2 regions of the Flexibacterium corallicola genome follow, and region 1 is predicted to be linked to the other one. Evidence: riboswitches for the same ligand, from Rfam matches in the RefSeq annotation. Region 1 holds a riboswitch; the other holds the start of a gene.
The links. A riboswitch is a leader RNA that binds a small molecule or an ion and turns the genes downstream of it on or off. The one in region 1 is predicted to bind thiamine pyrophosphate.
Positions count from the first base shown of each region.

Region 2: linked by a shared signal. The riboswitch ahead of thiB (thiamine ABC transporter substrate binding subunit) and the one ahead of P6574_RS17140 (ABC transporter permease) in region 1 are both predicted to bind thiamine pyrophosphate.

Region 1 covers NZ_JARRCW010000001.1:3,903,844-3,907,767, reverse strand. Annotated here, with positions in the region: gene P6574_RS17145 (hypothetical protein) at 1-1,667, shown strand, start outside; TPP riboswitch at 1,765-1,867, shown strand; gene P6574_RS17140 (ABC transporter permease) at 2,001-2,759, shown strand; gene P6574_RS17135 (ABC transporter substrate-binding protein) at 2,785-3,723, shown strand; gene P6574_RS17130 (hypothetical protein) at 3,793-3,924, opposite strand, start outside.
Region 2 covers NZ_JARRCW010000001.1:4,060,888-4,064,811, reverse strand. Annotated here, with positions in the region: gene P6574_RS17810 (thiamine/thiamine pyrophosphate ABC transporter permease ThiP) at 1-1,456, opposite strand, end outside; gene thiB (thiamine ABC transporter substrate binding subunit) at 1,432-2,412, opposite strand; TPP riboswitch at 2,445-2,555, opposite strand; gene P6574_RS17800 (sensor histidine kinase) at 2,879-3,924, shown strand, end outside.

The sequences.
Region 1 (3,924 bases):
GTATCCGGAAAGTTGAGGCGGAAGCTGCTCGCGAATCTTTGGGCTTGAGCACACCGGCCCCTCAAGGATCAACTCCACCAACCCCAGCATCAGCCCCAACCCCTGACGCAGGCAAGCAGCCCGAACAGGGGAAGCCGGGCAAAGGGAAGCCAAAACCCGAACCAACACCTGACACATCTTCCTCCGATCCTGCAAAGCTGAAACCCGAAGGGCCAGCGGCTGAGAAAATGCCGCATAAGCCAGAGGGCAAGCCTGCTCGGGATAAGAAGAGCGCCGAGGCTAAAGACAAATCTGCGCATCAGAAGATGGAAGCGGCAAACGGCAAGTCCGACTCCAAACCTGCAAAAGAAGCCGCTGATAATAAGGATGTGTTTGCAGACGCGGAAAAAGCAGCAAAAGATCTTGAGAAATCTACTGGTGAAAGCCGTAGGCAGAGTCGGGAACAGAAAAAACAGGCGGGAGCTCAGAATAAGAGCAAAGAGCCGAAGCTTGATGAAGCCGGGCCGGGTAAAGCCAGCAAAGGTGTAAAGCGGGACAAAGATGCCGACTGGGTGCCGGGTAAAGGGCGCAAAGCACAGGCAGAAGGGACCACCCAACAACCAAAGACCGAGGAACCTGCAGCAGCGGGGCCCAAAAAACCTTTGGGCGGGGCGGAACGTCCCTTGCATGCGAGTGAGACGGAGCGTCCTCTTGCAGGAATGGGTGAGGGACTACGACCGTCCCGCATGCCGCAACTAATTGTTCTTTTTGTCATCGCCCTGCTGTTTGCTTTGGGGGGGTATGTGGTCTATTCGCAACGGGATGCGATCCTGTCTGGGCTGGATTCTCTTATGAATTCCTCACAGACGCAGGAAACGGCACCTGTACAGGAACCGCAGTCGGAACCTCCCAAGAAGAACGATGATCGCCTGCTGGACAGTAGCCTTCAGGTTGCGCCGGATGCCAAAAACGTAACCACATTGAAAATAACTGGAAGCGGTGAGGACTATAAAGTCTCCTCATCTTCTTCTGATGCAGGAAAAGCCGTCGCCCTTGCGCCGCCGGTGGTTCCTGATTCTGAAACAATGCAGTCAAAGCCGGTGCAAACCAATTCCGTTCGTCCGGCAAAGGCTATTGAATCTGATGTTGGCGGGGTAACCGTTGCCCTACAAAGTATCCTCTATGAAGAGCCGACGGAGACGGGCAGTTCCGGCAGCGCTACCCACGGGCGGGTTCTGTGGAGTTTGGACAGAGGCAACCAGACTGGCGGCGATACGGTGAACGCAAAGGTGATGCTTCCCGAGCGTGACATGAACATCAATATGAAGATCATGCCCAATGCAGATAGTTCGCTTCCTGCAAGCCATCTGGTGGAAATCCGTTTTGAGCTGCCAGAGGGCTTTAGTGGTCAGGGGATCGCCGAGGTGCCAGGCGTGATCATGAAAACCGCAGAAGCGGAGCGCGGTGAAAAACTGGTTGGCGCATGGGTGAAAGTGTCAGACAATCTGTTCTGGATAGCTCTTTCTGATCAATCCGAGGATATCTCCCAGAATCTGGCGTGGCTCAGTGAGCGGGAGTGGATTGATATTCCGATGCTCTATAACAACCAAAAGCGTGCAATTCTTACCTTTGAAAAGGGTGAGCAAGGGGGCCGCGTTCTGGCTCAAGCCATTAAATCCTGGCAGTAAGTATTGTTTTAGAACACGAAACGCATGCCTGAAGAGCGCTCTCTTGTGTTTTAACTAAAAGATTTCTTGAAAAATATAATTTCTATCGTCATTCTGCCCCCATTCCGAGGGGTGCTTCCATAAAAGCTGAGATGGCTCTGCCGAACCCTTAGAACCTGATCCGGGTAATTCCGGCGAAGGGACAGGAACCTGAGCCCAAATCCCGGGTCTCCACCAATGCTGCATTTATGCGACGGGAGATCCTTTTAATGTTTGATTGCTATAGAACGCCTGCTGGTGTTTGGCTGTGCTGTTTGCCCTCTTTTCTCAATCGGGAAAGAAAGGGAGCAAGGCATGCTTAAAAAGTCACTTCTTTCTCTTTTAAGGGGTGCTGGCGGGCTTGCAGTTTTCATTTTACTTTGGGAGTTCATTGTCTGGTTCTTCGAGCTACCACGCTACATGCTGCCGGGGCCTTTTGCAGTGTGGGACGCGCTTATCACCCAGTGGTCTTACCTGCTCTATCATGCAAGTATCACGGCCGGTGAAACGTTGCTCGGCTTCGTCTTTGGTACTTTGGCGGGTATTTACCTTGCCCTGTTGCTGAGTTGGTCTTCCCTTATCCGCCGTCTTCTGTTGCCGTCCATCACCGCTAGCCAGTCCTTTCCTGCGTTCGCCATTGCGCCCTTGCTGGTGCTCTGGTTCGGGTTCGGGCTGGCCTCCAAGGTGATCATGGCGGTTTTTGTGATCTTTTTCTCGATCACCTCAACCTTCTATGACGGGTTACGGCGAACGGATACGGCCCTGCTGGATCTGGGGCATCTGTACCGGCTGAACCGAAGGCAAATGCTTTGGTATATCCGCATTCCGGCAGCGCTTCCTGCGTTGTCTTCGGGGCTGCGTATTGCTGCTGTGTTTGCACCCATTGGCGCCATCGTCGGCGAATGGGTCGGGGCGAAAGGCGGTCTGGCTTTTATCATGTTGCAAGCCAATGCGCGCATGCAAACACCAACCATGTTTGCGGCGCTTATCCTGCTTGCTGCGATGGTGCTCATACTCCGCGCTCTTGTCGAATATGCCACTTCCAAGATGGTTTATTGGCAGCAAGAGCAATAAAAATTTTTAATTGAGGGAACTCTCTATGAAACTTTTGGGAACGCTGGCAGCTGCTGCCTTGCTTGCCTCCTCTATTCAGGCCAGCGCAAACGAAAAACTCACTGTCTTGCTGGACTGGTTCGCAAATCCGGACCACGCTCCGATTATTGTTGCTCAGGCGCGCGGGTTCTTTGAAGCGGAAGGGCTGGATGTGGAGCTTATCGAGCCCGCAGATCCAGCCATGCCGCCGCGCCTTGTGGCTGCGGGTAAGGGCGACATCGCCATTTCCTACCAGCCGACACTCCATGCCCAAATTAACGAGGGTATGCCGTTGGCACGAATTGGTACTTTGGTGGCCACACCGCTCAACACCTTGATTGTTTTAGAAGATGGACCCATTAAGAACCTGAGTGACTTAAAGGGAAAGACCATCGGTCATTCTGCTGTCGGTTTTGAAAGTGCCATGTTGAACCAGATGCTGAAAAGCAATGGTCTGAGCAAAGATGATGTGGAGCTGATCAATGTGAACTTCTCCTTGTCTCCTAGCCTGCTAGCTGGCCGGGTTGATGCGGTGATCGGTGGATATCGCAATTTCGAGTTGACGCAAATTAATATTGAAGGCGGCAAGGGGCGTGCCTTTTTCCCCGAAGAGAACGGTGTTCCTGTTTATGATGAGCTGATTTATGTCGCTCACAAGGACAAGGTGGAAGATCCGCGTTATGCCAAATTCCTTGCGGCTATTGAGGCGGCAACGGTTTACCTGCTCAATCATCAGGAGGATTCATGGAAAGGGTTCCTTGAAGTCTATCCGAAGCTGGATGACGAGCTGAACCAGCGGGCCTGGTCGGACACTCTGCCTCGTTTTGCAGCGCGCCCAGCTGCTTTGGACAGTGGCCGTTATGAGCGCTTTGCCCAGTTCTTGAAAGAGGCCGGTCTTATTGAACAGGCTCCGCCGGTTGAAACCTATGCGGTCGAAATTCGCTAGGGGCATCCCTAACAAATAGGTAAAAGCAGATGATAGTTGGCAGCGCTTTTGAGATGGTCAAGAGCGCTGTCATTTCACCAGAACCAGGTCCTTGCGGGTCATCATCACATCCCGCCCCAGTGTTTCCATTAGGGCGTTGTAAAAGGCCAGAAGCGAACCTTCTGAATGGGCCTGACATATTTCAATGGCTTCTCTAATGTC
Region 2 (3,924 bases), 160 kb from region 1:
TTTGCATTTTATAGGCCCCCATCAGCCGGTAAATCTGCAAGGGCAGGGTGGCAGTCTCGGAATTTGCAAAAAGCGTAATCACACCCAGATCCCCCATGGAAAGGGCTGCGGCCAGCCCTGCAGCAAAACCGATTTGCGCGCGCATACGCGGAAGAAGTACACGGGTTACAAAGGCCCATCCGCTCATATCAAGCGAAAGGGACAGGCGTCCATACCGGCTAACAGTATCGCGCGCCGCAGGAACAAGAATCCTAAGGGCAAACGGCAACGCCAGAACGGCATTTACCAGCGCCGTGACCGGCAACGCAAAAGCGGATGGATCGACCAAGGGGCGCAGAATAATGAACAGTCCGGTGCCCAAGACCAACGGAGAAGCGGCCAGCCCCAAAATGCCGCTGATCTCCACCAGCCCTTGCCGCCCAAGGGCAATGGTTGCTGCCATGGGCAGGGCTAGGGCCAATAGAACAACTGTGCTGATTGCAGCAACCGAAATTGAAACCACAGCGGCTTTCAAAACAGATGCAGGCAATTCAAAAAGCCCCATTGCACCGGAGCTCGCCACCGCCGTTAGGGGCAGCAACAGGAAGAGAGCGGCCAGAGCAATCCAGAGGCTGTCAATAAGCGCGGAGCCGCCGTCCCAGCGGCGTACGGCATGGTCAAGCCCCGCTCCAAATCCATCGGTACGTGAAAGTTTCAAGGCTGCAACTGCGGCGGTTGTTGTGAGTAGTATCTGAACGGTTGAAAGAAGCGCTGCGCGTCCAAGATCAAAATCATAGGTAAAGGCTTGATAAATCGCCAGCTCGACTGTCGTGGCCCGTGGGCCGCCGCCCAATGTCAGTGCAACAGCAAAACTTGTGAGGCAAATGGAGAAAATAACAGCGAGAATACCGGGTAGAATCCGGGAGAGCATTGGCAGCTCTATCAAGCGAAATAAAGCAGTTCCTTCGCATCCCAACTGTGCCGCCAGTCGAAACCGTTCTGAGGGAACTTCCTGCCAGCCTTGCAACAGCAGGCGTGTTGCTAAAGGTAGATTGAAAAATACGTGAGCAAGAACAACGCCATGCAGGCCATAGATACGCAAGGGCGGTAACCCGAATAGGCCCAAGATATCCGAAATCCAGCCCGAACGCCCGAAGACCTGTAGCAGCCCGAGGATTGCTACGATGACGGGTAGGATGAAGGGGGCTCCTAAAATTGCAATCAGGAAACGGCGGCCCCAAAAGCGCCTGCGTGCCAAGGCGCGGGCCACCGGAATGGCAAGAAGCGCACTGATAAGCGCTGAAAGCGCAGCTTGTGTAAGGGTGAACCGCAGGGCCGACCAGTCTGAGGGGCCAATACCATGCCCCGCCTCGGCGTGAAAGGCCACTGCGGCCAAGGTGCCAATAATAAGCGCCGCGACAAGTCCTGCCGCGGCGATACCCGCAAACGGGTTTACTGGCTGAGCGCGTTCAGCCATTCGGGCAGAGCCTCATCTCGTGCAGCAACAGCCTCGGTTGGTTCAAGGTACAAAGATTTTTCAGGGATGAGCAGCGTTTCAAAACCTTTTGGCAAACCTGCTGCCGGTGTCACGGCAGGGTACATCCAGTTGGTTGTTGGAATGATCTGCTGGAAAGCATCCGATACCATGAAGTTCAGGAACTGATCGGCCAATTCCTGCTGGTCGGTGCCCGCCAGTTTCGCAGCCACTTCAACTTGCATAAAGTGCCCTTCATCAAAGGCGGCAGCTTTTTTACTGGCATCTTCCTCTGCAATCAGATGGTAAGCGGGAGATGTGGTGTAGCTGAGCACCATATCGGCCTCGCCCTCAAGGAACAGACCATATGCTTCGGACCAGCCTTTGGTCACGGTTACAATGTTATCTGCAAGGTCTGCCCAGATTTTCGGAGCTTCATCCCCATAGGCCGCTTTCACCCATAAAAGAAGCCCGAGGCCGGGTGTGGAAGAGCGAGGATCCTGTATCAGGATTTTGGTGTCGCTTGCAGCCAGATCGCGGAAATTTGTCGGCACTTGCGCACCGTCTTTATGAACAAAGGCGAAATAGCCCCAGTCATAGGGCACAAAAGTCTCGTCGCTCCACTCGATTGGCAAGGTGTAGTCAGCCTTCACGGAGTGCGGTGCGAACAGGCCGGTTTTTTTGGCCTTGTCCAGAAGGTTGGTATCCAGCCCCAGCACCATATCGGCCTTGGTGTTTTTCCCTTCCAAACGCAGGCGCGACAGCAGTGCGGCGCCATCTTCAACACCAACAAGGTTCAAGTCGCAGTTACAAATGGCCTCAAAGGCTTCTTCCACTTTCGGGCCCGGGCCCCAGTCGGAAACAAAGCTGTCGTAGGTGTAAATTGTCAACTGTGGATTGTCAGCGGCAAAAGCCGGTGTTGTGCTCAACAGTCCCGCAGCAAATAGCAGATGTTTCATGTCATCCTCAATTGCGGCGAGAGGGTAAGGAGGATCGAAACCAATACCTTTCCCTCCGCCGGTTCTAGCCGGTTCAGGTTCAACGGGTTTGCAAAAAAAAATGCATCTCAGCGCGGCATCTGCGCGCACCCCGAGGTCGGGCTTTTCTTAACGGGTGGCAACCCCAAGCGCAACCGAATATGCGCGGGAACTTCTGGAAGTATCAGTTGGGTATATATCAAAGGGGTTGTCCCCTCAAAGAAGAGTTGGTGGCCATAACTAGGGGGCTACCTTACAACTTTAGGGAAAAGGAGCTTGGAAAACTGGTGTTTTCAGGCTTAATTAGGTTTGTCGGGGATAGGGCATCCCCCAAATAAGGCTAGTAGTTTCGTTTATGAAAGCCGGATCAGTGCTGGAGGGGCAAACCATTTTCACCATGATCAATCGTGCTGCACTTGCATAGTAATATGTGTGGGTAGAGCAATCCATGCATATCATTAGACACGCCAACATAAACTCTGCGCGTTCACCCCACTGGAGAACTCCGGTTGTCATGCTGGCGGTGCTGTTGACCAGCCTGATAGCAGGGGCGCTTACATGGGTCATGTGCGAGCAGAAATTTTTAGAGGATGTTGGCGAAAAGGGCCTGTCCACATTGTCTGTTCAATCGGCAAATCTGGAACAGCATCTGGATAAGTTTCGCTTGCTGGCCCCCATTCTTGCAAGAAGCGGCGAAGTGAAGGCAGCTTTCAAGAATAAAGACGTTCGCTCGGCAAGGCGTATTGCCCGTTTGATTGCCGGAATGTCCGGCGCGGATGAGGTTTGGTTTTTCTCGCCGGAAACAGACTTCACTGTCACGAATTTGCTTTCAAGGGATGCCTTGGCCAATAAAGGTAGGTTCGCAGCGCCCGAAGCTTTTAAATCTGCCACTCAAGGACGGCTGGGCCGCCAGCTCATCGTTCGCGGGAGCAATAAGCAAACCAGCTATGTATTTGCCTTCGCTGTAAGGGAGAGGGAAGCCCAGCTGGGTATAATCGCCGTGAGAGTGAGCCTTTCAGGGGTAGAACAAACATGGGCTTTGAGTGCGAATGGCGTGTTTGCCGTTGATGAGAGCGGCCATATTGTTGCAAGCAACAGGCCGGAGCTGAGAGGGCGCCGCTTTGCTGTAACAGAGCAAAAAACCACAAGTGCACCGCCCGACCAGCTTAACCTTGTCAGGGGCCGAACCCTTCTGGGCCTTGAGCTGTTTCAAGCCAGTGAACTGGCCCCCGCAGCCCCGCTTTTGAAACTGGAGCAAACCGTCGCGCCCTTGGGGTGGAGAGTTCTCACGTTCATTGATGTATCAAATGCACGCACTCTGGCGATCTGGATAAGCATTGCCACTGCTGCTTTTGTGCTTGGCAGTTCCCTTGGTGTGTGGGGGCTTTGGCAGCGGCGGCGGCGGTTGCTTTTGCTGATGTACAAGGAAAAAGCCATTGCGCAGGAGCTTGAACAACGGGTTGACGAGCGCACAACTGCCTTGCTTTGTGCCAA